2 regions of the Allobosea sp. P2_A10 genome follow, and region 1 is predicted to be linked to the other one. Evidence: riboswitches for the same ligand, from Rfam matches in the RefSeq annotation. Region 1 holds a riboswitch; the other holds the start of a gene.
What was found. A riboswitch is a leader RNA that binds a small molecule or an ion and turns the genes downstream of it on or off. The one in region 1 is predicted to bind cobalamin.
Positions count from the first base shown of each region.

Region 1 (14,735 bases):
CAGTCGCAATTCGCCAGCGGAGACCTTGTCGCCGATGTCGCGAGGCTGTTGGCCGAGACCGAACTGCGGCCGGAGCTGCTCGAACTCGAGGTCACCGAGGACATCATCCTCGACAACAGCGACAAGACGTTGAGCGTGCTGTCGGAGTTGCGCGCGCTCGGAGTGAAAATCGCCTTCGACGATTTCGGCACCGGCTATGGCAGCCTGACCTACCTCAAGACCTTTCCGCTCGACAAGATCAAGATCGACCAGTCTTTCGTGAAGCGGCTGGAGGCCGGCTCGCAGGACGCAGCCATCGTCGCCGCGACGATCAATCTCGGTCAGGCGCTCGGCCTCTCGGTCATCGCCGAGGGCATAGAGACCGACGCGACCGCCGGCCTGCTGCGTGAAATGGGCTGCGGCGAAGGGCAGGGCTACCTGATCAGCCGGCCGATCCCGGCCAAGCAGTTCGAAGCGAAGTTTCTGCGCAACGAGGTGCGGCTGGTCGCCTAACGGCGCCCGGCTGCAGTCGGGGGCAGGTTTCCACTCTCGCCGTCGCCGTTCTGCCGAACGTGCCTGCGATCAAAGCTCCGATAGATGGCCCCATTGCGGGACGTGGGCGGCGAGCTTGTCGAGCAGCCGGTCGAACTGCCTGCGTTCGGTTGCCGACAGGCAGGCGAGCATGGCCTGTTCGCGAGCCTTCAGCGCTGGAACATAGCGTCCATAGAGCTCGCGCCCGGCCTCCGTCAGGAACAGCAATTGCCGGCGGTTGTCGCTCGCATCGGTCTGGCGGCGGATCAGACCCTTGCGTTCCAGCGCGATGACGGCCCGGCTGACGCCAGCCTTGAGATGGCCGGAGAATTCGCAGAACTCGCTCGCCGTGATGCCGTCGCGAAAATGCAGCGCGAGCAGGATCACGATTTCGGGCCGGGTCAGCCCGAACTCGGTCTCGATCGCACGAAACGAAGGCTCCCGGTAGAAATTCAGGATGTAGCCGATCTTGTAGGCGGTCGGGATTTCCGTGCCGCTCAGGATCGCGCGCAGACCCGTTTCGCCGTCCGGTTCCCGGGGGAGTTCCGCATTCCCGGGTTTCAAAATTGGTCTCATATAAGACTTTTCTCTTGCGGCTTGGATCGGACACTCCTAGCATCACCGGCAATGACAGGACATGGCCATGAAGCCATGCTGCGGGAGGATGTCGATGCAGGATGTCGCGCAGACAGCGCGCCGACCGGACGCGGCCGGTCGCGGCTTCTTTTCCGGCACCGCCAAACGGCCGATCCATGTCGAGCGGATCGCCGCCGCCGGTCAGGCGGCCGCACGGATTCCCGTCGTGATGGTCCATGGCGGCTGCCATACCGGGACCTGTTATCTCGCGACGCCCGACGGACGCCAGGGCTGGGCCGGCCGCTTCGCGCAAGCAGGGCATGACGTCTTCGTCGTCGACTGGCCCGGCCATGGCCGCTCGCCGGCCTGCGATGATCTTCCCGTGCTGCCGACGCTGGAGATCGCGCAGGCGCTGCGCGTGCTGGTGGAGAGCGTCGGTCCTGCGATCCTGCTGGTGCACTCGGCCAGCGGTCCAATGGCTTGGTGGATCGCCGAACAGGCCCCGGCTGCGATCGCCGCCATCATCGGCATTGCTCCCGGCGCGCCGGCAAACATTCTCCCGGTGCTGCCGGAAGACCCCGCCGAGGTCGCGAAACTCAGCCACGATGTCAGTCTCGGCTGCCCGGTCTGCCTGCCCGAGGATCGCCCGGTCACCGTCGGCCGCGATTTCATCCGCGACTTCTGGGCGAATGCGCCGCGCTTTCCGAAGGACAGCCTCGACGCCTATGCGCTCGGCATCGTGCCGGAGAGCGCGAGGCTCTTCAACGAGCGTTTCAACATCGGTGGCCGTGGTCTGCGGATCGGGAACCCCGCCGCGCTGGCGCATCTCCCCATCGTGGTCGTCACCGGCGACCACGACCCGCGTCATCCGCGCGAGATCGACGAGGCGACTGCCCGCTATCTCGGCGCGGAATTCGTCTGGCTGCCTGATCGCGGCATCGCCGGCAACGGGCACATGCCGATGATCGAGAACAACAGCGATGAGATCGCCGCGCTGCTGCTGGCGTGGCTGCGGAGCAAGGGACTTTAGGCAGAGCCGAAACCGGTCGAAGCCGCGGGCAAGCGGCGCGACATATTCCCAAGGGAGGGACCTTATCATGAAAGCCATCGCCTTTTGCAGCGCGTTGCTCGCGCTCGCCTCGACGCCCCTGCGGGCCCAGATCAGCGACGATGTCGTCAGGATCGGCGTGCTGACGGATATGGCCGGCGTCACCGCCGACATCACCGGCAAAGGCTCGGTCATCGCCGCCGAACTCGCGGTCAAGGAGTTCGGCGGCACGGTGCTGGGCAAGCCGGTGCAGGTCATCTTCGCCGACCACCAGCACAAGGCCGATCTCGGCACCACGATCGCGCGACAGTGGATGGACGTCGACAAGGTCGATGCGCTGGTCGACATCCCCAACTCGGCGGTGGCGCTGGCCGTGCAGGCGCTGGCGCGCGACAAGAAGAAGATCGTGATGTATTCCGGCGCCGGCACGACGGCGCTGACCAACGAGCAGTGCTCGCCCTACGGCTTCCACTGGACCTATGACACTTACGCTGTCTCGCACGGCACGGCCTCGGCCGTAGTCAAGGCCGGCGGCACGTCGTGGTTCATACTCGCCTCCGACTATGCCTTCGGCCATCAGTTGCAGAAGGACGCCACGGACGTGGTCGAGGCCAATGGCGGCAAGGTCGTCGGCGCGGTCCGGCACCCGCTCAACAATCCCGACTTCTCGTCCTTCCTGCTGCGCGCGCAGGCCTCCGGCGCCAAGGTCATCGGCATCGCCAACGCCGGAAACGACACCGTCAACGCGATCAAGCAGGCCGGCGAGTTCGGCCTCGTCGAGCAGGGCCAGAGCCTGGCGGCGCTGATCTTCTTTCTCCAGGACGTCCACAGCCTCGGTCTCAAGGCGACGCAGGGCACCTATCTGACGACGGCGTCCTACTGGGATCTCGACGAGCCCTCCCGCGCCTGGTCGAAGCAGTTCATGGAGCGGGCCGGCATGATGCCCTCGATGCTGCATGCCGGCGTCTACGGCGCGGTGCTGCACTATCTCAAGGCTGTGCAGCAGGCCGGCACCGACGATTCCGACAAGGTCGCCGCGGCGATGAAGTCGATGCCGATCAACGACGCCTTCACGAAGGATGCGAAAATCCGGGCCGATGGTCGCGTGCTGCGCGAGATGTATCTCGCCCGCGTCAAGAAGCCGGCGGAGTCCAAAGGCCCCTGGGACTATTTCGAGATCGTCCGCAAGATCGCGCCGGAGGAGACCGTCTGGCCGCTATCCGAAACGAAATGCGCGGCCGCCAAACCCTGAAACAGGTCGCGCGCAGCCGAAAGCCGGTTTCGCAGCCGATCCGGGCGGGCTAGCGTCGGCGTTCCGGCAGTACGATTCCGCCGGAATGCCGATCAGGGCCGGAGCGGGGCGCATTGAACAACCGGCAGATCGAAATCTTCGCGGCGGTGATGAAGTCCGGCACCGTCTCGCGGGCCGCCGAACTGCTCGGCGTCACCCAGCCCGGCGTCAGCCGCATGATTGCCGATCTCGAGCGTTCGCTCGGCTTCTCGCTGTTCGACCGGGTCCGCAACCGCATCATCCCGACGCCCGAGGGCCGGATCTTCTATGCTCAGGTCGAGGCGAGCTTTCGCGGCATGGACACGCTGCGCGCCACGGCCGCGCGCATCCGTGACCATGGCACCGGCCAGATCAGGGTCGGCTCGCTCTCCGCCCTGGGCTCGTCGCTGGTGCCGAAGGCGGTCCGGCGGTTTCGCGACAAACGGCCCGACACGGCGGTAACGCTGATGGTGCTGCCCTCCCGCGATGTGCGCGACGGTGTGGCGGCCGGCGAGTTCGACCTTGGGCTGGCCGCCGACGAGGTCGATCTCAGTGGGCTCGTCCACCAGCCCTTCGTGTCGCCCCGCGCCTCCTGTGCCATTCCGATCGGACATCCTCTGGCGGAGCGGGAGATCATCACGCCGCATGATCTTTCCGGTGTGGACTTCGTCGCCTACGTGCCCGAGGACCGCGCGAAAAAGCGCCTCGACCTCATCATCTCCGAGGCGGGCGCTGTGCCGCCGCAGGTCGTCGTCGAGACGATCTATGCCGCCACGGTGTTCGCGCTCGTTGCGGAGGGCGTGGGGGTAGGTTTGATTAGCCCTTATGCGATTTCCGGGTTCGACCTCTCCAGGATCGTTCTTCGGCCGTTCGAGCCGGCAGTTCACAGCAAAAGCGTCCTGCTATTGCCCTCTGACCGGCCGAAATCGCAGCTCGTGCGCGATTTCATCGACTGTCTGATGGCGGAGCGTTGAGCTTCCTGCGCCAGACCATAACCTCTGGGCATGGAACGATCACCAAAGCCTGATTGTGCGTTGCGCTATCGACAATAGCCTTTGGTCGTGCGTGACGAGCGATCACTGGTGTCAAGCCATGGTCGCTCGCCCGAGCCAAAGGGGATCGACCATGACCGTCACACGCCGCCTTGCCGTCCTCGCCATCTCCATGGTCGCGGCCCTCGCCGCTACTCCGTCACTCGCGCAGCCGAAGCTCGACCTCTCCGGCAAGACCATCACCATTGGAATTCACAACCGCGCGCCCTGGGGCTGGCGCGACAAAGCCGGAGAGGTCGTCGGCTATCATCCCGATCTCGTGCGGGCGGCATTGGCGCCGCTCGGCGTCAAGAAGATCGAGTTCACGGTGGCCGATTTCGGCGCGCTGATCCCCGGCCTGCTCGCCGATCGTTTCGACATCATTGCGTCTGGCGTCGCGATCACACCGGCGCGCTGCCAGCAGGTCCTGTTCGGCGAGCCCGACCTGTCGGCCGGCGACGGGTTGCTCGTGGTCAAGGGCAACCCGCACAAGCTGCACAGCTATGAGGACATCGTCAGGAACCCGGCCGTGAAGCTCGGCGGCGGGCGCGGCACGGAGAACGCCAAGAGCGCGCTCGCCGCCGGCGTGCCGGAGGACCGGCTCCTGCTCTTCCCCAACAACGAGGCAGTGGTGAGCGCCATGCTGGCGGGACGCGTCGACGCCGCGACCCTCTCGGCGCCGAGCGTGGCGGGCCTGATGGAGGGGCCCGGCATGAACGGGATCGAGCGCGCGCTGCCCTTCAAGGGCTACGTCAAGCCCGGCGGACAGGAATACATGATGGCGACCGCCGTCGTCTTCGCGCCCAAGGACCAGGCACTGCGCGACGCCTATAATAGCCAACTCGCCAAACTGAAGGCTGACGGCACGATGAGGACGATCATGACGAAATACGGCTTCACCGAAGCCGAGATGCCGCCGCAGGCCTCGACGGCGCAACTCTGCGCGCCAAAGAGCTGAGCAGCGGCCCCGCCCGGAGAACCCGACGATGAGTTTCGCCGAGGTGCTGTCGGGCATCTTCGAGGGCTTCCGCATCACCGCCGCGGTGACGGTGCTGGGCATGCTCTATGCCGTGCCTTTCGCCTTCCTCGCCGGCGTCACCCAGTACAGCGCCCGCGGATGGGTCCATGCCGCGATCACCGCGATCATCGAATTCTGGCGCTCCTCGCCGGTCATCATCCTGCTCTACGCTTTCTACTACACGCTGCCGGGCTTCGGCCTGCGGCTGTCGGGGCTGACGGTCGGCGCGATGGTGCTCGGGCTCAACATCGGCGCCTATGGCAGCCAGGCGGTGCGCGCGGCCCTGCAGGCGCTCGATCGCGGACAGGCCGAGGCCGGGCGCTCGCTTGGTCTGCGACGCGCGCAGATCCTCGTCCTGATCGAGCTGCCGCAGGCGCTGCTTGCGATGATGCCGACCTTCATCAACCAGTTCATCCAGCTGGTGAAGGGCACCGCGCTGGTTTCGCTCATCACGCTCAGCGACATGACCTTCCGCGCCAAGGAGATCGCCCAGCTCAACTACGACCCCGTGAAGGTCTACACCGGCCTGCTCGTGGCCTATTTCGTCATCTGCTACCCGGCGACGGTGGTCGGGCGCTGGCTGGAACGCAAGGTCGGCGCCGGACGGAAGCTGGTCCATGACGTTTGACGCGGGCTTTGCGCTATCGCTGCTTCAGCCGATCGGGAAATCGCTTGGCACGACGCTGTCCGTGACGCTGCTGTCCTGCCTGTTTGCGGCGCTGCTCGGCTTCGCGCTGGAGATCACCCGGCGCTCCAGCGTGCCGATGCGCTACGCGATGCGCTTCGTCATCGACTTCATCCGCTCGACGCCTGTACTCGTGCAGCTCTATTTTCTGTACTATGTGCTGCCGGTCTACGGCATCAAACTGCCCGCTCTCGTCGTCGGAGTTGCGGCGCTCAGCATCTACTATTGCGGCTACCTCGCCGAGGTCTTCAAGGCCGGCATCGACGGTATCGCGCGCGGGCAGTTCGAGGCCGCCAAGGCGCTAGGGCTGGGACGGCTCCAGACGGTAGCGCTTGTCGTCGCGCCGCAGATGCTGCGCAACATCGCGGCGCCGATGGGCAGCTATTTCATCTCGATCTTCAAGTCGACGCCCTATCTGGCTGTGATCGCGGTGCCTGAATCCTTCGGCTCGGCGCTCGACATCGCCTCCGACACATTCCGCTACGCCGAGCCCATGGCTGTCGTCGGCGCGATCTTCCTGTCGATCGCGGTCGCCTTCTCCTGGCTCATCCGCCGGCTCGAAGTCCGTCTCGCGCTTTCGGCGCAACGCTAGCCTCGACACTCCTGCCATTCGCCCAAAACGAGACCTACCATGGACGCCGATCTGATCGCGAAACTGACGCAGTGGCGTCGCCACCTTCATGCGCATCCGGAATTGTCCGGGCACGAGACCGGCACGGCGGCCTTCGTGCAGGAGAAGCTCGCCGCGCTGGGCATTCCGTTCGTGGCGGGCGTCGGTGGCGCCGGCATCGTGGCGACGCTGTCGCGGCCGGGCTCCAGCCGGACGGTCGGCCTGCGGGCGGACATGGATGCGCTCCCGATCAACGAAGCCAATGATGTCGGTTATGCCTCGATCCGGCCCGGCGTCATGCATGCCTGCGGGCATGACGGGCACACGGTCGCGCTGCTGGGGGCGGCCGAGCTGCTGACGCGCGACGAGAGCTGGAAGGGGCAGATCCAGTTCGTCTTCCAGCCGGCGGAGGAAAACGGCGCCGGCGCGAAGGCGATGATCGCCGACGGGCTCTTCGAGCGCTTCCCGATGGAGCGGATTTTCGCCTTCCATAACTGGCCGGGCATCGAAGCCGGCACGGTTGCGGTCCATGACGGGCCGGTGATGGCGGCGGGCGGCCGCTGGACCGTGACCTTGCACGGCCTCGCCGGCCATGCCGCGATCCCGCATCTGACGCGCGATCCGATCGTGGCCGCCGCCAATCTGATCATGGGGTTGCAGACGATCGTCGCGCGCAATGTCGATCCGGTCGATGCCGTCGTGCTCTCGATCGGCCAGATCCAGGGCGGCGTCGTCAGCAACCAGATTCCCGAAAGCGTCACGCTCGTCGGCACGCTGCGGACCTATCGCCCGGAGGTTCGCGAGGCCGTGATCAGGCGCATGGAAAGCCTGATCGCCGGAACCTGCGAAGCCTACGGCATGCGCGCGGATGTCGAGATCCTCTCGACCGGCCGCCCGATCATCAATTCGGCTGCGGAGGCGGCCCTTTCCGTGAAAGCCGGGCAGGCCGTCGGCGCGCCTGTCCGGCGCGATGTCCGGCCAAGCACCACGGGCGACGATTTCTCCTTCCTGATCAGGGAGCGCCCCGGCGCCTATGTCTGGATCGGCAATGGCCCCGCCGCTCCCGAGGGCGAACTTCACAACGCGCGCTACGACTTCAACGACGCGATCCTGCCGGTCGCCGTCGGCTGGATGAGCGAGGTCGCCCGGCTCGCCCTCTCCGATGCCGCCTGAGCCATAACCGGAAGGCATCGCCCGATGCCATCAGCCTGATTGCCGTCTTTCGTCAAACGCTTACGCCATGTTTCGCCAATGCGCCTGGTCCCACGAAAGGGATGTCTCCATGCACGACCTCACCCGCTGCGTTCATCACCCGGCCGTCAACGAGGATGGCTATGCCAGCCTGGCCGTCCCGACCCATCGCGCCTCGACCATCGTCTACAAGGACGCTGCAAGCTTCGCGGCGCGAAAATACCGCGGCTTCGACGGCTACACTTATGGCCTGCACGGCACGCCGACGACGCGGACGCTGGAGGCGCAGCTTACCGCGCTGCATGGCGGCGTCCGCACCGTGCTCGTGCCCTCGGGCCAGGCCGCCGTGACGATCGTGATGCTTTCGGTGCTGATGCCGGGCGATAAGGTCTTGATCCCCGACCATGTCTACCCGCCGGTCCGCAGCTTCTGCGCCGACTATCTCGAACCGCGCGGCATCGCCTACGGCGTCTATGATCCGCTGATAGGGGCCGGCATCGCCGACCTCATCGACGACGCGACGAAGCTGGTCTGGGTCGAGTCGCCCGGTTCCGGCACCATGGAGGTGCAGGACGTGCCGGCGATCGTGAAGGCCGCCAAGGCCAAGGGCGTGCTCGTCGGCTGCGACAACACCTGGGCGACGCCGCTGATCTTCAAGCCGCTGGCCCATGGCGCCGATTTCGCCTGCGAGGCCCTGACCAAATATGTCGGCGGCCATTCCGACCTGCTGCTCGGCTCGATTACGGTCGCTGACATGGGTCTGCGCCAGAAGCTCAAGGAGATCCTGCGCGGCTTCGGCGTCGGCGTCTCGCCCGACGAGTGCCAGCTTGCCTTGCGCGGCATCGAGACGATGGGCCTGCGCATCGCCCATATGGGCAAGATCTCCGAGGACTTCGCCAAACGCCTGACGCACTCGCCGGCGGTCGAGACCGTGCTGCATCCGGCGCTGCCGTCCTGCCCCGGCCATGAATTCTGGAAGCGCGACATGGGCCGCTCGTCGGCCGTGTTCAGCGTCGTGCTGAAGCCGGTCGCCGAGGAGACGCTCGAAGCCGCGCTGACGGCGCTCAGGATCTTCGCGATCGGAGCCTCCTGGGGCGGTACGCGCAGCCTGATCGCGCCGATGGCTGTCGAGGGCGACCGCACGGTCAATCCCTGGGCGCACAAGGGCACGGTGCTGCGCATCAGCATCGGGCTGGAGGACGTCGATGACCTCTGGAACGATCTCGATGGATTGCTGATCGCGCTTGAACAGAGGCCGGTCGCCAAGATCGCCTGAGACAACGGGACCGAAACGAGACCGACGCGACGGGGCAGCCCGCCGCGATGGGAGAGCTTTGCCTGACGACACCCAAAACAGAAAAGGGGACCACGATGAAACGATGGATTCTTGCACTCGCCGCGCTGACAACGATAGCCGCCCCGGCAGCGGCTCAGACCAGCGGCACGCTCGCCAAGATCAGGGAACGCGGCCACGTCATCTGCGGCACCAGCCCGGGCGTGGCAGGCTTCTCGATCCAGGATGCGGTCGGCCGCTGGAACGGCTTCGACATCGACATCTGCCGGGCCTTGGCGGTCGCCATCTTCGACGATCAGGACAAGGCCAAATTCGTGCCGTTGACCTCGAAGGACCGGCTGATCGCCTTGCAGGGTGGTGAGATCGATGTGCTGCCGCGCACCACCACCTGGACGCTGTCGCGCAATCTCGGACAGGGCGTCACCTTCACCGCCGTCAACTACTATGACGGCCAGGGCTTCATGGTGGCGAGGAAGCTCGGCGTCGCCAGCGCGACCAGGCTCGACGGCGCCTCGGTCTGCGTCGCGCAGGGCACGACCAGCGAACTCAACCTCGCCGATTTCTACCGCCGCCAGAAGATGAAATACGAGGTCGCCGCGTTTGGAACCTCCGAGGAGGCGCTCAAGGCCTATGAGTCCGGGCGCTGCGACGCCTACACCACCGACATCTCGGCCCTGTCGGCGGTGAAGTTGAAGCTCCAGGACCCCGAGGCCCACATCATCCTGCCGGAGGTGATCTCCAAGGAGCCGCTCGGCCCCTGGGTCCGCACCGGCGACGAGGGCTGGTTCAATCTGGTTCGCTGGACGGTGCTGGCGCTTATCAATGCCGAGGAACTGGGCGTCACGCAGGCCAATGTCCGCGAGATGGTCAAATCGACCAATCCCGAAATCCGCCGCTTCCTCGGGCAGGACGGCAAGTTCGGCGAGGCGATGGGCGTCAGCAACGACTGGGTCGTGCGGGTCGTCGCCACGGTCGGCAATTACGGCGAGTCCTTCGAGCGCTATCTGGGCGCGCAGTCGCGTCTCAAGTTGTCGCGCGGCCCCAATGCGCTCTGGACCAATGGCGGCCTGCAATACAGCCCGCCGTTTAGATGAGATGCCGCGGATGAGATGTCGCCGATGCGGGAGCTGTAAGCCGGCTTCCGTATCGGCGTGCGTGGCATCCTGCATTTATGGGGAGCCTTCCAGCAGAGCGAGCCGAATCGTCGGTTGACAATAGTGTTACGTTATACTGTAACAAATTATCTGCCGCCCACGATCCGGATGTCCAATGTCTCCCTGCCTGCGCCATACCGACCGCCACGCTCCGGCTGAGTGCCGCCGCATCGCCGGCCATCCGCATCTCGCAAGATTCCATATTGCGCTGCCGTTGCGGACATGCTCCCTTTGAGGGGTCGGTTCCCGAGAGGGATCAAAAGGGAATCCGGTGAACGCTTGCAGAAGCGTGAATCCGGAGCTGCCCCCGCAACTGTTAGCGGCGAGCGACGTTCGATCAAGCCACTGGGTTCGCCCGGGAAGGCCGAACGAAGCCTCGACCCGCGAGCCAGGAGACCTGCCGACGTCGTGAAGCATATCAACCGGGCGGGGTGCCCCGGAAGGAGCTCTGATGACGGTCGCTCTCCTGCGCGGGTCTCACGCGCACCAAGAACCGAACGGCGCCAAGGCACCGGCCGCCACCCGTCCGCGGGAGGCCGGTGACGGATGTCGAATGCTGCATCGTTAGCGTCGGAGGCGTCGCCGCGCCCGGGTGCGAATTTCGATCTCAAGGACGAAATCCGCGCCTATTGGTCCAAACGCGCCGAAACCTTCGATCTTTCATATGGCCACAGGATCAGGACGCTGGCCGAGCTCGACGCCTGGTCGCGGCTGATTGCCGGGCATGCCGTGATCTCGGCTAGCGACCGCGTGCTGGAGCTCGCCTCGGGCACCGGCGAGATCACGCGCGTGCTGCTGGGCTTCGGTTCCAGCGTCGATGCGATCGATCTCTGCGAGCCGATGATCGCCCGCGCCAGGGCCAAGCATGCAGGCGCCCGCGTGCGCTTCCATCTCGGCGACGCCGAAAACACCATGATGCCCGACGGCCGATACGACGTGGTCGTCTGCCGCCATCTCGTCTGGACGCTGGTCGATCCTGAGCGCGCTCTGGCGGACTGGCTGCGCGTGCTGAAACCCGGCGGCGCGCTCGTCATCGTCGACGGCGACTGGGTCAATCGCTCGCGCAGGGCGGTGCTGCTGCAGCGACTGTCGAAATGGCTCGACCGGCTGACGGGCGCCGCCGTGCCTTGGGACGAGGATACGCACCGGCGCATCATGCGCGGCGTCTTCTTTCGTGACGGGCTGAGCGTGCCTGCGCTGGCGGCGATGGTCCACAGCATCGGCTTCGAGCGCTTGCAGACCGGCCCACTGACCGGGATCAAGCGCCGCCAGTTCGCATCGGCCTCGTGGAGCGAGCGGCTGCGGCTGTTCGCGGCCCACGACCACACCTTCATCCTTTCGGCTCGCAAGCCGCTCTGATCGCTTCAACCGGAGATAATGTCATGATGCCCTGGGCTCTTTCGCGCCGTCTCTTCCTTGCCGGCGCCTGCCTTCTGCCGCTCGCCGCCATGCCGGCCAGCGCCCAGCAGGGCGAGCCGGTCCTGCGCGTCGTCGCGCCCTGGGAATACACCTCGAACGATCCCGCCGACACTGGCTTCGTTCTGGCCCGCATGGGCGTGGCCGAGACGCTGGTTCAGGTCGAGCCGGAGGGTCAGCTCGTCGGCGGCGTCGCCGAGGGCTGGAGCCTGTCGGACGACAAGCTGACCTGGCGCTTCAGGCTGCGCGGCGGGGCGACCTTCCATGACGGGACGCCGGTGACGGCCCACGCCGTGGCCGCCAGCCTGAAGCAGGCTTTCATCGGCGAGAGCATGGCATCCGTGCCGCTCGACTCCGTCGCGGTCGACGGGGCCGACGTGCTGATCAGGACCAAGACCCCGTTCGGCGCGCTGCCGGCCTTTCTCTGCGACTACGCCTCGATCGTGCTTGCCCCATCGGCTTACGCCCCGGACGGCAAGGTCGTGAAGATCGTCGCGACCGGCCCCTATCGGCTGGTTTCGGTCGACGGCAAGACGACGCTCGATCTGGAGCGCTTCGAGGGCTACGCCCGCGCCAGGCCCGCCATCGCCAAGGTGCGCTATACAGCGGTGGTCAACGGCGACACCCGCGCCAACATCGCGATCGCGGGGGACGCCGACCTCGTCTACACGCTGGCGCCGACCGCGACGCCGCGCATCAATGCGGCCGGCCAGATGAAGGTCGAGAGCGTCACCATCCCCCGCATCCGCGCGCTGTTCTTCGATACGGGCCTGCCGCAATTCGCCGATGTCCGGGTCCGCCGCGCTATCGCTTTTGCCGTCGACCGCGACGGCATCGCCAGGGCGATCCTGCGCCATCCCGAATCGAGCGCCTCGCAGCTCCTGCCGCCGATCCTCTCGGGCTGGCACCGCCGCGACCTGCCGGCGCTCAGTCATGATGTGCCCGCCGCCCGCAAGCTTCTCGACGAGGCCGGCTGGCAACCCGGGGCGGACGGAATCCGCACAAAGGACGGCGTCCGGCTCGCCGCCAAGCTTCTGACGCTGGCCAACCGGCCGGAGTTGCCGGTCATGGCCGCGGCAATCCAGGCGCAGCTGCGCCTGATCGGGATCGACGTCACGATCGAGGTCGGCCCCGGCAACAGCGTGCCGGCCGCGATCAAGGACGGCACCATGCAGATGACGCTGGTCTCGCGCACCTATGTCAACGTGCCCGAGCCGATCGCGACGATCATCCCCGACTTCACCCGTGAGCGTTCGACCTGGGCCGTCGTGCGCTGGGACGGCCGCGACCGGATGAAGACGCTGACGGATGCCTATATCGCGAGCTTCGACGACGCCCGGAAGGACCAGTTGCGCGGTGAGATCGTACACCTGCTGCATGACCAGATGCCGGTCGTGCCGGTGTCCTGGACCGAGCACACCGTCGCCGTCTCCGGCCGGCTGCGCGGCGTCACGATCGATCCCTACGAGATGCGCTATCTGGTCGAGCGGATGGCCTTCAAGTGATCGCGCTCCTCGGCCCGCGTCTGGCGCAGGCGGCTCTGACCGCCTGGCTGCTGGCGAGCCTGTGCTTCGCCTTCGTCCATGCGCTGCCGGGCGACACGGCGCTGCGCATCGCCTCGGCGCGCGTCGGCGAGGAGCGGATCACGGCCGAGACGATCGATCGCATCCGGCGCGAGGAGGGGCTGGACCGGCCGCTGCTCACGCAATACGGCGCCTGGATGGCGCGCCTCGCGACCGGCGATCTCGGCCATTCGCTGGTCTCGCGCAAGCCGGTCTGGCAGGAGATCGCCTATCACGGCCGCTTCACGCTGGGTTTGGGCGCGCTCGGCTGGCTTTTGTCCTATCTGATCGCCCTGCCGCTCGGCATTGCCTGCGGCGTCAGCCCCGGCGGCCGGCTCGACCGCGCGACCAATGCGGCCGCCGTCGCGCTCGCATCGATGCCGAGCTTCCTCGTCGGCATCGGTCTGATCTCGATCTTCGCGCTCAGCCTGCGCTGGCTGCCGCCGGCCGGCTTCCGCACGGCCTCGCACATGGTCCTGCCGGCGCTGACATTGGCGTTGGGCCTGGCCGCCTTCTCAGTCAGGATCATCCGCAACGCGGTCGTCGAGGTCCAAAGCGCCTTCTACATGACATTTGCCCGGATCAGGGGACGGTCCGCCGCGCAGGCCTTCCTGCATCACGGCGTGCGCAACGCCGCGATCCCGGTCGCGACTTTCGCCGCGCTGCAATTCGCCTATGTCGTCGACGGCTTCGTCGTGGTCGAGACCCTGTTCAATTACCCAGGCCTCGGCGAAATCCTGGTCAAGGCGCTGATCGCGCGCGACGTGCCCATGATCATGGGCACGGGGCTCGTGGTCGGACTGATGTATGCGGCGGTCAATCTGCTGGCCGATCTCGCCTGCCTCGGGCTCGACCCGACCCATCTTGCACGGCGCGCCGCATGAGCCTTGCTCTCGGCCGCCCGCGCCATCTGCCGTCGCCGCATCTGGTTGTGCCGCTCTCGCTGCTCGGCAGCGTCGCCGCGCTTGTGCTGCTTGGCCCGCTCCTGCTCGGGCAGGATCCGACGGCGCAGGATCTGCTGCGAACGCTGGACGGGCCTGGCCGCGAGCATCTCCTGGGCACCGACCATCTCGGCCGCGACGTTGCGGCGAGGCTCGTCCATGGCGGCGCGCGCTCGCTTGGTATCGCCATCGCCTGTGTCGTGGTCGCCACCGGGACCGGCCTTACGCTTGGCCTCGTTGCCGCCTATGCCGGGCGCTGGGCCGACAGCGCGATCATGCGGCTGGCCGATCTGATGCTGGCCTTTCCCGGCATCCTGCTGGCGCTGCTGATCTCCGGCTTTCTCGGTGGCGGCATCCTGCCCATGTTGATCGGCATCAAGCTGGCGCTCTGGCCGCAATTTGCCCGGATGGCGCGGGCCATCGCGATCG
Region 1 covers NZ_JBFUCS010000006.1:187,780-202,514, forward strand. Annotated here, with positions in the region: gene AC1DZY_RS11250 (EAL domain-containing protein) at 1-492, shown strand, start outside; gene AC1DZY_RS11255 (MarR family winged helix-turn-helix transcriptional regulator) at 562-1,074, opposite strand; gene AC1DZY_RS11260 (alpha/beta fold hydrolase) at 1,181-2,116, shown strand; gene AC1DZY_RS11265 (ABC transporter substrate-binding protein) at 2,184-3,386, shown strand; gene AC1DZY_RS11270 (LysR substrate-binding domain-containing protein) at 3,500-4,378, shown strand; gene ehuB (ectoine/hydroxyectoine ABC transporter substrate-binding protein EhuB) at 4,530-5,393, shown strand; gene AC1DZY_RS11280 (amino acid ABC transporter permease) at 5,422-6,081, shown strand; gene AC1DZY_RS11285 (amino acid ABC transporter permease) at 6,071-6,730, shown strand; gene AC1DZY_RS11290 (amidohydrolase) at 6,770-7,921, shown strand; gene metC (cystathionine beta-lyase) at 8,031-9,215, shown strand; gene AC1DZY_RS11300 (amino acid ABC transporter substrate-binding protein) at 9,311-10,327, shown strand; cobalamin riboswitch at 10,611-10,806, shown strand; gene AC1DZY_RS11305 (class I SAM-dependent methyltransferase) at 10,934-11,746, shown strand; gene AC1DZY_RS11310 (ABC transporter substrate-binding protein) at 11,770-13,308, shown strand; gene AC1DZY_RS11315 (ABC transporter permease) at 13,305-14,249, shown strand; gene AC1DZY_RS11320 (ABC transporter permease) at 14,246-14,735, shown strand, end outside.

Region 2 (14,735 bases), on a different contig from region 1:
TCTTGCGCCAGCGCATTGACGGCAGCCGCCGCCATCGCCGAGCCGCCGCGTCGTCCGCGCACCACGAGGAAAGGAACTCGCCCATCCTGCGCCAGCGCTTCCTTCGATTCGGCCGCGCCGACGAAGCCGACGGGGATGCCGATCACGGCGGCGGGCTTCGGCGCGCCGGCATCGAGCATTTCGAGCAGGCGAAACAGCGCCGTCGGGGCATTGCCGATGACGACGAGCGCGCCGGCAAGCCGGGGCCGCCACAACTCCATCGCCGCAGCCGAACGCGTTGTGCCCATATCGATCGCAAGCACCGCCGTGCTGGGCTCGTCGAGCGTGCAGACCACCTCGTTCTTCGCCGGCAGGCGGCTGCGCGTCACGCCATTGGCGACCATCTTGGCGTCGCACAGGATTGGCGCGCCGGCCCGCAGGGCGGTCTCGGCCGCCACGCAGAAATCGGGCGACATCGCCACGTCGGCCGGCAGGTCGGTCATGCCGCAGGCATGGATCATCCGGACGACGACGCGCCCCGCCGAGCCCGGAAAACGCGACAGGTCGGCCTCCGCCCTGATGATCGCGAAGGAGCGCTCATAAATCGCGACGCCGTCCTGGATGTAGTCGTAACGCGTGGTCAACACTCTGGTCCCGAAGCACAACCCGGTTGCAGGCGGGTGAAAAGATCCTGTCCGGGCTGCAGACGCCGCAGGATCTCGGAAAGGTCAAGCTCGGCAAGAGCCGGATCGCGCGCCGTCCCGTCCAGAACCACGCCGTAGCGCCCCTCCCGGCCAACGAGTGTGAGGCCGGACGCGCCTGGCTTTGCGCAGGATTTGACGCAGGCCGAGACATGCAGGCTCAAGCCGCCGGCCAGCAGTGGCCGCGCGGCCTCGGCCAGCAGCGCGGCGTCGGCCATGGCGTCGGTCTCGGCTCGCAGGCAGGCCGGCCTGCCGGCGCAGGCCTGCACCGAGAGGCGCGGATCGTCGTTCTGCCTGATCAGGCCGAGCCGGTCGGCGGCGGCAAGCCAGTTGCGCGCGGCGGCATTCGTCAGGCCGAGGCAGGCGATGCCGCGCCAGGGCGAGAGGCGCAGGCGCTTTGCTCCGCTGGCTGCGGCCGCCTCGCCGAGTCCGGCAAGCGTCGCGGCGTCGCAACGGCCGAAGGGCAGGGCCGCGATGGCGGCGAAACGATCGTCGCCGAGTGCGAAGAGACCGGCGCGTGCTGGCGCGGGCCGGGGCGGTGGGGCTGTGGTCGTGGGTAACTCGCTCAGCGCCATCAGCGCCGACGGCCCGAGATCGCGTAGCCGTCGGATCGTATCGGGCGAGGCGATATGATGTCCTGCGAAACGCCGCAGGACCGCAGCGACAATCGCCGGCGCGTCGGCCGTGGCAACGGGGCCGCGCCAGTCACCGCCCGGCAGGCAAAGGGCGATTGCGCGCCCCGCGATCGCGACGATGCGCAGATCGCAATCGAAAGCATCCAGCGAGATCGCCCCGCCGCCATCGACAACGACGAGGATTTTCGCCGGCAACCCCGGGATCATGCGAGCGGCAGTCTCGACGGTACTGGCGAGCGCAGCCGCATCGATCAACTCACCGGAATCGGCCCCCGCCAGCGGCGAGACCAGCGTCAGCCGCTGTGGGCCGTCGCCGTCATGCTCTTCGACGAGCAGCTCGCCGAGTAGCGCCGCGACCAATGCCGGATGCGTGCCAGCCGTGATCCCGCGCAACTGCATGTTGCCCCGCGCTGAAATCTCGATCAGCCCGTTGCCGTGCACTCGCGCCAATTCGGCGATGCGGACGAGTTGCGGCGGCGTCAGCACGCCTCCCGATGGATGCAGTCGGACCAACAAGCCATCGCCGGTCTCCATCGGCTTCAGCGTGCTCGGGCACCAGCCGCGCCTGAGCGCCGGTTGCGGCAGCGCGCTCATTCCGCCGCCTCGCGCGCCGAGAGGAAAGCCCCGACCGAATTGCGCCTGCTGGTCCAGAGGCCGCGCCGGCGCGCCTCCTCCAGCCGCGAGCGGATCGAGGCGGCGGCCGGCGCATTGGCGGCTTCCAGCGCGCTCCAGACTTGGGCGTCGGCGCAATAAGCCTGGAAGACCGCGTCGAACAGGCCGTCGGAGACCGCGTCCGTGCTTGCCGCGAAGACGAAGAGCGTGTCGACGGCTTCCGCGAGTTCAGCCGCGCCGCGCCAGCCATGGGCGAGATGGGCCGCAATCCAGCGCGGATGCGTCAGACGGCCATGCACGATGCGGGCGATGTCTTCGGGCAGGGTGCGGGCCCGCGGCACGTCCGGATTTGAGGAATCGAGGCTGTAGAGCGCTGCCTTGCCGCCGAGCGTGGCCAGCGCTGCGGCAAAGCCGCCGATCACGTCGGCGGCGCTGCTGGCTTCGAGAATGTCGCGGCCGGCGGTGTCGCTGACATGCACGAACGCGTCGGCCGACCGCACCCGCGCCGCGAAGCCGGCATCGGCGGAGGCTGCGCCCTCCACGCCGCCATAGGCATGGCTGGAGGCGGAGAGATAGGCCGCGCCGAGTTCGTCCCGGGCGGTCCAGTCGCCATCGAGCGCGCGATCGGCGGTCGCCGCGCCGTAGCGGCCGGGCGCGGCGCCGAAAATGCGCGCACCGGCTTCGCCGCGACGCCGGGCGGCGGCTGGCTCGTTCCACGCGTCGGGCTCGTCGAGCGCCGCGACCGCGCGTGCGGCGGCATCCAGCAGCGCGATCTGGCCCGGGAACGTGTCGCGGAACGCCCCGGAGATGCGGATGGTCACGTCGAGTCGGGGCTGGGCAAGTTTTGGCTGCGGGATGATCGAGAAGCCGGTCACCCGCGTCGAGGCGCTGTCCCAGAGCGGTTCGACACCCATCAGCCCCAGCGCATGGGCGATATCCTCGCCGCCGGAGCGCAGCGTCGGAGAGGCCCAGAGGTCCATCACGATCCGGCGCGGATAATCGCCATGCTCCTGCAGATGGCGCGCGATCACCGCCTTCGCCGCCAGAGCACCAAGCCGCGCGGCTGCTCGCGTCGGGATGGCGCGGGGATCGAGCGTCGAGAGGTTGCGACCGGTCGGCAGCACGTCGGCGCGACCGCGATGCGGCGATCCCGCCGGCCCCGGCGGCACGAAGCGCCCGTCGAGCGCGCGCAGCAGGTTTGTCCGCTCCGCCTGCGAGGAGATGGGGTCATGCGCCGCCTGGCCGAAGACGTGGAGACCATCGCGAAACGGCAGTTCGGCGATGTCGCAGAGATGCGCGTCGAGCCGGGTGAGCGCTTCGCTCATATCGAGGTCGTCGGTGACGCCGCAACTCTCGGAGAGCCCGCTCTCCTTGGCCCGGTCGCGGATTTCGCGTGCGACGATGTCGGCTCGGCGCGGATCCATCACCTGCGCCTGCGAGAACTCCTCGACCAGATCGCGCAGCAACGCGACCTCGCCCGCCGCGTCCGTCTGCGCCAGTTGCGGCGGCAGATGGCCGAGCGTGATCGCCGACAGCCGGCGCTTGGCCGGCGCGGCCTCGCCTGGATCGTCTACCACATAAGGGTAGATCACCGGCAGCCCGCCTGTGACCAGGCGCGGCCAGCACGAGGCCGAGAGCGCGACCGCCTTGCCCGGCAGCCATTCGGTCGTGCCATGGGTTCCGAGATGGATCAGCGCGTCGATGCGCAGGATCTCGCGCAGGCCGAGATAGAAGGCGAGATAGGCATGGCCCGGCGGCGCATCGGGGTCGTGATAAACCGCCTTGCGGTCGGGCGTCGCATCGCGCGGCGGCTGCAGCGCGATGGTCAGGTTGCCGTTGCGGACGACGCGGTAATGGAACGCGCCGTCTTGCGGGGCGGGCTCGCCATGTGCGGCGATGAGCGCGTCGCGGGCCGTGGCGGGAATGGTGGCGAGCCAGTCGCGATAGGTCGCGAGTGGCACGGCGAATTCGGCAGGGCCGGTGGTGAGGGAGGCCATCAAATGCGAGCCATCATCCTGAGGAGCAGCCAAAAGCTGCGTCTCGAAGGATGCTCCAGCAAGCCCGGAGAGAACTGGACCATCCTTCGAGATGCCGTTGCGCGGCTCCTCAGGATGAGGGCTGAGGGTATACGCCGCCCCTGCCAGCAACGCCCTGATCGTCGCCACGCTCGCCGGCGTGTCCAGCCCGACCGCGAATCCCGCCCGGCCCCCGCGCGCGGGATAATCCGACATCACCAGCGCCAGCTGGCGCTCCGCGACAGGCGTGGCCGACAAGGATATCCAGCCCGAGGCGAGATCAGCCAGCGCCGCGATGCCCTCAGCGTCCGGGACGAGCCGGCGGACCGAGAGGCCCGTTGCAGGGTCGGCGACATCGGCCTTGAAGGCGACGGGAATGGCCCCGAGCCGCCCGTCGAACTCCGGCAGCGCCACCTGCATGGCGAGATCGACGGCCGAAAGCCCGCGCGGCGACGCCTGCCACGCTTCGCGCGCGCTGCCGACGGGTACGGCCTGAAGGATCGGGCAATCGGCCGCGTCGAGCACGAAATCCGCGCCGTCGCGGGCCGAGAAGGCGGTGGTCGTGACGATCAGCGCGGGCTTGCGCGACGCGATCAGCGCGGCGAGTTCGGCGGCGACGGTCGCGTCCTTGAGGCTGGTCAGCGCCAGCACGAGGGGCGCATGGCCGCGCGCGGCGAGCGCGGCCGAGATCGCGTCGGCCATGGCCGTATCGCCGGCCGCGACGCCGGAACGGTAGACGAGGATGGGAACGAGCGCGCGGTCGTCGGGGAGGGCGGCGAGGGCTTCGCGCCAGTCGCTCGGCCTTGCATCTTGGCCGAGCACGAAAAGCGAAGGCAGTGGGAGAGGGGCGAGATCATCGGCGTCTCGCCGGCCCTCATCCGCCTGCCGGCACCTTCTCCCCCGAGGGGAGAAGGGCGCCAGATCCTTCGCGCGTCTTGCCTTCTCCCCTCGGGGGAGAAGGTGGCCCGGCGCAGCCGGGTCGGATGAGGGAAGGGTGGCATCGAGATAGTCCGCCGCCCGCGCCAGCAACCGCCGCATGTTCTCCGCGCCGCCGCCGGCATGGAAATAATCCAGCATCGCCTGCGCGCAGGCGGGAGGTACGGTCGCGTACTCCGCCAGTCTGGCATCGGACCGGTCGTCGCCCGGCAGCACCGCCAGCGCCACGCCATGCGTCCGGCAGGAAGCCGCCAGCTGCTCGACGCCATAGCGCCAGTAGTCGAGCCCGCCGAGGCAGCGCACCAGTACGAAGCGGCTGTTCGCGACGGTCTTCTCGATCAGCAGATCGACCGAAAGCGGATGCCTCAGCCGGCGCAGCGACGCCAGGCGGACGGCAAGCCCGCTCCCCCCGGCTGCTGCGGCGATTGCCGAGAGGTCGCTGTCGGCGAAGGACAGCACCAGCACATCCCCTGGCGGCAGGCCGAGATCGACGGCGTCGGCGCCGTCGTCAAGCCTGATCTCGCTGGTCGGAAGAAGGTGCATGGCGCCATCATCACCCGTTCAGCGCCGCCGCGACAGCCTTCTGGTCGAAGCCCTTGAGGCCGATCACGACAATCCTGCCGTCGCGCGCCTCGCCTTCGCCCCAGGCCCGGTCGAAATGATGGCTGACGCGACGCCCGACGCCCTGCACGACGAGCCGCATCGGCCTGCCCGGCACGGCGGCGAAGCCCTTCAGCCGCAGCACGCCCTCGGCTTCCGCAGCCTTGCTCATGCGCGCCGACAGGGTCTCGGGCGAGAGGCCGGCCGGTAGCGGCAGCGAGACCGAGTCGAAATCGTCATGGTCGTGGTCCTCGCCCTCGCCATGATGCGAGGGACGTCCCGCAAGATCGTTTTCGGCTGCGGCCGACAAACCGATCACCAGCGCCGGCTCGACCTTGCCATGGCTAGTCTCGACGATCTTGATCGCCTTGGGCAGATGCTGCGCGATCTCGGCCTTGACGCGCTCGCGGCCGGCCGCATCGACGAGGTCGCTCTTGTTCAGCAGGATCAGGTCGGCGCAGAGGATCTGGTCCTCGAAGACCTCCTCCAGCGGATTGTCGTGCTCCACCGACGCATCCTGCGCGGCCTGGGCGGCCATAGCCTCTGGGTCATCGGCGAACTGGCCCTCGGCCACGGCCGGTCCGTCGACCACCGCGATGACGCCATCGACGGTGACTCTGCTGCGGATCGCCGGCCAGTTGAAGGCGGTGACCAGCGGCTTGGGCAGGGCCAGGCCGGACGTCTCGATCAGGATATGCTCTGGCGGGTTTTCGCGGTTCAGAAGCTTTTCGAGCGCCGGCACGAAATCGTCGGCGACGGTGCAGCAGATGCAGCCATTGGGCAGTTCGACGACATCCTCGTCGGTACAGCCTGAAATGCCGCAGCCTTTCAGGAATTCACCGTCGAAGCCGAGATCGCCGAACTCGTTGACCAGGACGGCCAGACGCTTGCCGCCGGCATTCTCGAGCAGATGGCGCACCAGCGTGGTCTTTCCGGCCCCGAGGAAGCCGGTGATGATGGTGCAGGGCACCTTTGCAAGCGTGGTCGTGGCGAGTGTTTCGGTCATGATGTCTGTCCTTGCTCGCGCGGCATCGGGGGCACGCGCGCCACCACGCCCTTGCGAAAGGGCAGCGGTCGTTCTTTCCAGGGAATGATGCCGTTGGCGCTGGCGGCAAAGCTCTGCGCCGCGCTAACGATATCGTCGAGATGGGTGTCCTGGTCGAGGTCGCCGATCAGGTAGGTCCATTTGCCGTCGGCCGCGAAGGCGACGGTGCAGGGCCGCTTGCAGACGGCGAGGCATTCGACGGGCGTGACGGTGATGCCCTCCGTGCCAGCCAGTTTAGCGGTCAGGGCTTCCGCGAGGCCCAGGCCCGGCTGGTCGAAGCCCTCGGTGAGGTCTTCCCGCACGCGCCGGCAGGCGGTGCAGACATGGATGGTGAGATTGCCTTGCGACATGGATCGCCTCCGTTTGCGAGCGCGCTCCCGCTCGGGGAGCTCGCGAGGCGTCAGGCCTGGGCCGAACGGCGGGTAGCCGAAGCCTTGCGCGACGCCCTTGGCCAGAGCACGCCGACGGCAAAGCCGGTGGCGAGCCAGAGCGCGGCCTGCAGGGTCAGCGACAGGGCGGTGAAATGCGCCGCGATCTCGGCGGGCACCTTGCTTTCGGGCGCGGCGGGATGCGGTGCGCCGATGACGTGCGGCGCGAGAATCGCCAGCACCGCGAGCGCCCTCAGCCAGGGCGTGTCCATGCGCAGGAAGACGAAGAGGCCGCCTGCGGTGACGAGCGCGGTTGCGATCCACCAGATCTGGCGCGCCTGCAGGTCGGCTGCTGCGCTGCCCGGCAGTTCCGGCGCGAGGCCCGCGGCCGGCGCGAGCCCGAAGGCGAGGAAGCCGCAGGCCGCCCATATCATCGTCCGCCGGTCGTCGATCGTCTCGCCGGCCGCGATCATGCCGCCGAGCAGGAGCGCGGCGAAGCCGATCGCGGTCGCGACCGTGACGAGCGTGGTGAAGGCCGTGCGCTGGAGGCCGTCCTGCGGCTTCCATTCGGCGTGGTCGTGGCCGGCTGCGTCGCCGCCCGCGCCATGGGCGAGGATGATGCGGGCTCCACCGTCATAGGCTGCAAGCGACGGAACTGAAGCCCGCAGCGCCGCCTCATAGGTTTCCGCCTTGAGGATCAGCGGCGTGGTGGTGACGTGCTGGAGCGCGGCGATGACGAGCCCAGCCAGAAGCCCGGCCAGAAGACTGACCGTGAGAACGCGATTGATCATGTCGTTTCCCCTCAGTGGCAGGGGAAGGCGAGCGTGTGGCGCGTGTCGTGAGCGGCGTTGTGGACGCTCGTCGAATGCGCGAAGCCGACCGTGAAGATCAGCACGCTGCCGAGCACGAGCGCGACGGCAGCCGCCTTGGCGCGGTCCGAGACGCTGGTTTGGGAGGCAATCGAGACGGTGTTCATCGTGGTTCTCCTGGCCGCCCCGCCGGCGGCCTGTTGGATTGCGGATACGACGACGGCAGGTCTCCTGGCTCGCGGGTCTTAAGGCTTCGCGCCGCCTTCCCGGGATGTCTCCCAGTGGCCGATGGCGCGACACTAGCCGCTTACAGTTGCGGGGGCAGCCGCGGTATTTCACCGCGTTCCCTTTTCACCCCGTTGCCGGGGCACCGTCGGGGATGATCATTAGCCATGTGGCGGCGGCTGTGCAATGCAGCGCGCTCACGATTGGACCCGACGTGGCGACAACTCCCCATCTCACTCTCGTCCTCGGCGGCGCGCGCTCCGGCAAGAGCCGCCATGCCGAGGCGCTGATCGAGGCGCTGCCGCCGCCCTGGGCCTATATCGCGACCGCGCAGGCCTATGACGACGAGATGATCGCGCGCATCGCCGAGCATCGGGCGCGGCGCTCTCCGGACTGGCTGACGGTCGATGCGCCGCTGGCGCTGCCGGAAGGGATTCGTTCCGTCACCGCCGGAAGGCCGATCCTGGTCGACTGCCTGACGCTCTGGCTGACCAATCTGATTCTTGCCGGCCACGACACGAAAACGGCTGGGCTCGATCTGATCGCGGCCTGCAAGGCAGCATCGGCTCCGGTCGTGCTGGTTTCCAACGAGGTCGGGCTGGGTATCGTGCCCGATAATGCGCTGGCCCGGCGCTTTCGCGACGAGGCCGGCCGGCTCCACCAGAACCTTGCGGCGCAGGCGGGCCGCGTGGTCTTCATGGTGGCCGGAATCCCCATGCAGGTGAAATAGCGGACGCGATGCGATGACGACCGAGACCGACGAGGCCGCCCGCCACAAGGCCAGGATGGCCAAGCGCAAGGCGGTGCAGGATGCCGAGGTCGCCTCGAAGACGATCGAGAAGGGCCTGCTGATCGTCAACACCGGGCCGGGCAAGGGCAAATCGACGGCGGCCTTCGGGCTGATGCTGCGCGCGCTCGGCCATGGCTGGCGCGTCGGCGTGGTGCAGTTCATCAAGGGCGCCTGGGAGACCGGCGAGCGCCGGGCGCTCGATGCTTTCGGCGACCAGATCGCCTGGCACAGCATGGGCGAGGGCTTCACCTGGGAGACGCAGGACAAGGCCCGCGACATCGCGGCTGCGGAGCGCGCCTTCGCCAAGGTCCGGGAATTGATGGCCGACGAGACGATCCGGCTGATCGTGCTCGACGAACTCAACATCGCGCTACGCTACGACTATCTGCCCCTGGCCGAGGTCGTCGCGACGCTGGCCGCGCGCCGGCACGATCTCCACATTGTCGTGACCGGCCGCAACGCCAAGCCGGAGCTGATCGCGGCAGCCAATCTGGTGACGGAGATGACGCTGGTGAAGCACCATTTCGCGGCGGGCGTGAAAGCGCAGGCGGGAATCGAGTTCTGAGGCTGAGCCGGCCAGCTCAGATCGACGAGACCACGACAGCGATCAGCGAGCCGAGCCCTGCCAGCCCCCAGAGCAGCAGGCAAGCCTTGCGGTAGACCCTGAGCGCGCGCCGGACGTCGGCCGCGCCGGCTTCGGCCCGGCCATTGCCCATCCAGGCATCCTCGACCCTGGTCCGGCCATAGATGCGCGGCCCCGCCAGCCGCAACCCGAGCGCGCCTGCCATCGCGGCCTCCGGCCAGCCGGCATTGGGCGAGCGGTGGCTGCGCGCGTCCCTGCGCATCGCCCGCCAGCCGCCCGGCGCGTCGGCTTGCCAGTCGAGCGCGGCGGCTGCGACGATCAGCAGAGCGCTCAGCCGCGAGGCCGGCAGGTTGACGAGATCGTCGAGCCGCGCCGAGGCCCAGCCGAAAGCGAGATGGCGTTCGGTCTTGTGCCCTATCATCGAATCGGCGGTGTTGATCGCCTTGTAGAGCGCCGCGCCCGGCAGGCCGGCGACGCCGAGCCAGAACGCGGGCGCGACGACGCCGTCGGAAAAGTTCTCGGCCAGGCTCTCGATCGCGGCGCGCGCTACCGCGGCCTCGTCCAGCGTCTCGGGATTGCGCCCGACGATCATGGCGACGGCCTTGCGGCTCTCTCCGAGATCCCCGCTTTCCAGGGCTTCGGCCACGCGCGCGACATGTTCGTAAAGGCTGCGCTGCGCCAGCAGGGAGGAGGCCAGCAGCGCCATCGGTAAAATCCCGAACGCACCGAAGAGATGGAAGAACAGCGCCAGCGCCAGCGAGAGCGCCATGGTCGCGCCGAGAAGCATGGCGAGCGCGGCGACGCCCTTCCTGCGGCGCACGGCGAATGCCAAATCCTGCCGGTTGAAATCCCGGTCGAGCTGGCCGATCAAGCCGCCGAGCCAGGTGACGGGATGGCCGATCCGCGCATACAAGCCTTGCGGATAGCCGAGCGCAGCCTCGATCACGAGGGCGGCAAGAAGCAGCGGCAGGGTCTCGGCGGGGCTCATGCGCAGTGGGGACGATCGTGGCTGAAGGCGAAATCTGGCACGGTGGCGATCTGGCGCAGGCGCAGGCACTGTTTCCAGCCGCGCCCGGGCCGTGGATCGATCTGTCCACAGGGATTAATCCCATCCCCTATCCGCTTCCGGGCCTGCCGTTAAGCCTGTGGCAGCGTCTTCCGGGCGCATCAGACGAAAGTGCCGTGCTGACCGCGGCGCGCGCGGCCTATCGCGTGCCGGCCGAGGCCGGGATCGTCGCTGCGCCGGGCACTCAGATCCTGATCGAATTGCTGCCCCGGCTGGTGGCGCGGGGCCCGGTGGCGGTGCTCGGACCGACCTATGCCGAGCATGCGCTGGCATGGCGCAAGGCCGGCGCGGATGTCAGCGAAATCACCGAGCTCGACGCAGCCGGGCGGGCGGGCGTCGTCGTGCTCGTCAATCCCAACAATCCCGACGGGCGCGTCGTGCCGCTCGATCGGTTGGTGGCGCTGGCCAAGGCCGTGTCGGCGCGCGGCGGGCTGCTGGTGGTCGATGAGGCCTTCGCCGATTTCACGCCGGAGGCGAGCATCGTGCCGGTGCTGCCGTCGGGCGTGCTCGCGCTGCGCTCTTTCGGCAAGACCTACGGGCTTGCGGGCTTGCGGCTTGGCTTCGCCATTGGGGAGCCGGCGCTGGTCGCGGGCCTGCGTTCGGCGCTCGGCCCCTGGGCGGTGCCTGGCCCGGCATTGCATGTAGGCTCGGTGGCGCTGGCCGACACGGGTTGGCTTGCGCGGACAGGCGCCGCGCGCCGCGCCGACGCCGCGCGGCTTGACGCGCTGCTTGCGCCGCTGGGCCGGGTCGTCGGCGGCACAGCGCTGTTTCGCCTGCTCGCAACGCCCGACGCTCCCGCGCTGTTTTCTCATCTCGGCCGCCATGGCTTCTATATCAGGCGCTTCCAGAACGACGCGCACCGGCTACGCTTCGGTTTGCCGGGCGATGCTGCAGCCTGGGAGCGGCTGAGCCAGACGCTGGCCGCCTTCGCGCCGCCGATGGGCGACAGCGCGCCGACCGGACTGTAACCTTGCACTGAGTTCGACCCACCTTCGCCTTTCCGGAGAAACATCGATGACGTCCTGGCCTTCAGAGCGCGACCTGACGATCGGTTTCGCCCATGCCGCCTACCAGTTGCAGGCCGAGTTCGCGACGCGTGGGTCGGCGGCGAAAACCGTGGAAATGCGGACCCTCGACGAGCTCAAGGCGCGTGCCGCCGAGTTCGATGTGATCGTCGTCTCCGGAATGTGGCGCAACGAACTGATCGCGGCCGCGCCGAAGCTGCGCTTCGTCCAGTCGGTCAGCGCCGGCACCGACCAGTACGACAAGCCGGCCTTTGCGAAGGCCGGCATCCGGCTCGCCAGCGCGCAGGGCGCAAACGAGCGCGCCGTCGCCGAGCACGCCATGGCGCTGATCCTCGGCCTGACCCGGCAGATCCATCTCGCCCGCGACAACCAGACGGCGAAATTCTGGCGGCCGATGATCGGCGACCGCAACACGCGGGAGGATGAACTCGGCGGCAAGACGCTGGTGATCGTCGGGCTCGGCCGCATCGGGCTGCGGCTGGCGGCGCTTAGCGGCGCGTTCGGACTGCGCGTCATCGGCGTGCGCCGCCAGCCGGAGCCGGTCGCGGGCATCGATGCGATCGTCCGGCCCGACCAGTTGCACGAGGTCATGGCGCAGGCCGACATCGTCGCGCTGACCTGCCCGCTGACGCCGGAAACCGAAGGATTGGTCGGCGTGAAAGCTCTGGCCGCGATGAAGCCCTCGGCGATGCTGGTCAACGTCGCGCGCGGCAAGGTCGTCGATGAGGCCGCGCTGCTGGCGGCCCTGACCGAAGGCCGCATCGCCGGCGCGGGCCTCGACTGCACGGTAGAGGAGCCGCTGCCGGCGGCGTCGCCGTTGTGGACGCTGCCGCAGGTCATCATCACGCCCCACAGCGCCGGCGAGACCCGGGCCTACGAAACCAATGTCGTCGATCTGCTCGTCGAGAATCTCGGCCGGCTTGGGCGCGGCGAAAACGCACTGCGCAACCAGATCGTCTGATCGGGCCGCGGCGCGGACAACGCCTCCGGCGCAAGGCCGCATTCCGCTGCAATCCATTGCAGCGCCGCTGCCCAAGTATTAGGCTGGAGCCACGGCGGGGGCTCGTCAGTACGTGGATTTTGTTTCTGGTTGCAGGGTCGCTGCTCCACTGTCGCGCCTGTTGCGCGCCTTGCTCGCCGGCACGGCGCTGTTTCTGCCGGGGCCCGTGCTGGCGCAGGACGCGACCTGGCTGCTGAATCCGGGCTCCGGCAATTTCAATGCGGGAGCGAACTGGACGCCGGCCACGGTGCCGACCGGGACGGCCTTTTTCGGTCTTTCCAACACCACGGCAATCCTGACGACGGCGGATGCGAGCTTCGACGGCCTGAATTTCGGCGTCGGCGCGAGCGCCTACACCATCACGATCGGGAACGTGCTGACGATCACGGGCGCGGGCGTCGTCAACAATTCCGGCCAGATTCAGACCCTGGTCAACAACAACACCCTGAATTTCACCGGCACGAGCACGGCCGGCGATGCCGCGATCATCACCAGCAACGGCAACACGACGGACTTCTCCGGCAGCACCGGCCCGCTTGGCGACGGCAAGCTCAGCGCCGGCTCGATCGCCGGCGCGGGCAACTATGGTCTCGGCGGCAATGAACTCACGGTCGGCGGCAACCGCCTCAGCACGACCGTCATCGGTACGATCAGCGGCGTCGGCGGCTCGCTGGTGAAGACCGGCGCGGGCACGCTGACGCTGTCGGGGGGCAACACCTATGACGGCGGCACGACGATCAATGGCGGGCGCATCTCGATCTCGTCGGACAGCAATCTGGGCGACGTCGCCGGCGGGTTGAGCTTCAATGGCGGCGGGCTCATCACCACCGCCAGCGTCGCGTCCGCCCGCATCGTGACTCTCAACGCCAGCGGCGGAACCTTCGATGTCGCAGCCGCCACCGCCCTGACCCTGTCAGGCGACATCGCCGGGGCCGGTGGGTTGACCAAGACCGGCGCCGGCGAACTGGTCCTGACCGGCAGCAACAACACCTATTTCGGCGCGACCCAGATTCTAGAGGGCATACTGACGGCAGATGGTGCATCCCCGCTGTCGCAGGCGTCCGATCATACGGTCACCGCACTCGCTACGCTCAGGATCGCCGATAATGCCTTCGCCACGGTCGGCTCGCTCGCCGGCGCGGGCAATGTCGAGATCGGCAACGGGGCGACGCTGTCGACCGGCTTCAACGCCGTTGCCGCGATCTTTTCGGGCGCGCTGAGCGGCGACGGCTCGCTCAGCCACGAGGGGCCGGGCATTCAGGTGCTGACGGGCGCCGGCAGTTCGATCGGCGGCGACCTGACGCTCTGCAGCTGCGTCACCGGCCAGTTCGTCCTGCGCGGCGGCGATCTCGCCGTCGGCGGGCTCATCGACATCGAGGCCGGCACGCTGGTCGTCGAGCAGGGCGCCAAGCTGACGGGCGCCGGCTCATTCCTCGTCTTCGGCGCGGCGCGGATCAGCGGCGTGGGCTCGGCGGTCACTATCGCGAACGATACGGCTGTGGCGGGTACTCTGACGGTCGAGCAGGGCGGCGCGCTCGCCAGCGGCGGGACGACGTTGCTTGCCGGCGCCGTGCTGGTCACGGGCGCGGGCTCGGCCATCACCACCGGCATTCTCGCGGTGCAGAGCCTCGGCTTTCCCGCTTCGCTGACCGTCGCGGCCGGCGGCTCTCTGACCTCGACAGGCGGCGCCTCGATCATCGGCCTCGCGGCGCCGATCGCCGCATTGGTGACAGGAGCAGGATCGACCTGGACCGTGGGGGGCGGCGGGCTCTCGATCGGGCCCGGCGCGGTCGAAGCGACGAGCGTCACCATTGCCGATGGCGGCGCGCTGGTCCTGACCTCCGGCGATCTCCAGATCGCCGAACTCGGGACGCTGAACATCGGCAATGGCGGGCGCGCCGGGACGTTGACGATCGCGGCCGGCGCCATCGTGCTCGACGGTCGTATCGTTGCCGATTTCACCGACAGCGCGACGATCGCAAACGACATTCTTGCCAACTTCACGCCAGGCTCGTTGACCAAGCGCGGCGCCGGCATCCTGACGCTGACTGGCGCCAACACCTTTACCGGCGGGACGGTGCTGGAAGGCGGCACGCTCAGCGTGTCGTCGGAAGCCAATCTCGGCGGTCTCGCGGGCGCACTCACGCTGAACGGCGGCGTGCTGCAGATCACCGGCGCGGCTTTCACCCAAAGCGTGCGGCCGATCAGCTTCGGACCGGCCGGCGGCGGCTTCGACATCGCCGATGCCGCCAACACCTTCACGGTGGCACAGTCCTTCTCTGGCACGGGCGGCCTGTCGAAAGCCGGCGCTGGCACGCTGCTTTTGACAGGCACGCACAGCTACAC
Region 2 covers NZ_JBFUCS010000008.1:162,697-177,431, forward strand. Annotated here, with positions in the region: gene AC1DZY_RS13760 (precorrin-8X methylmutase) at 1-623, opposite strand, end outside; gene cobG (precorrin-3B synthase) at 620-1,909, opposite strand; gene cobN (cobaltochelatase subunit CobN) at 1,906-5,421, opposite strand; gene cobW (cobalamin biosynthesis protein CobW) at 5,432-6,484, opposite strand; gene AC1DZY_RS13780 (DUF1636 family protein) at 6,481-6,873, opposite strand; gene AC1DZY_RS13785 (CbtA family protein) at 6,924-7,682, opposite strand; gene AC1DZY_RS13790 (CbtB domain-containing protein) at 7,694-7,867, opposite strand; cobalamin riboswitch at 7,905-8,089, opposite strand; gene cobU (bifunctional adenosylcobinamide kinase/adenosylcobinamide-phosphate guanylyltransferase) at 8,140-8,655, shown strand; gene cobO (cob(I)yrinic acid a,c-diamide adenosyltransferase) at 8,669-9,280, shown strand; gene cbiB (adenosylcobinamide-phosphate synthase CbiB) at 9,297-10,286, opposite strand; gene cobD (threonine-phosphate decarboxylase CobD) at 10,304-11,332, shown strand; gene AC1DZY_RS13815 (D-2-hydroxyacid dehydrogenase) at 11,379-12,350, shown strand; gene AC1DZY_RS13820 (autotransporter domain-containing protein) at 12,463-14,735, shown strand, end outside.
Region 2: it holds a riboswitch for cobalamin, as region 1 does, so the genes downstream of both, AC1DZY_RS13790 (CbtB domain-containing protein) here and AC1DZY_RS11305 (class I SAM-dependent methyltransferase) in region 1, are expected to answer to the same signal.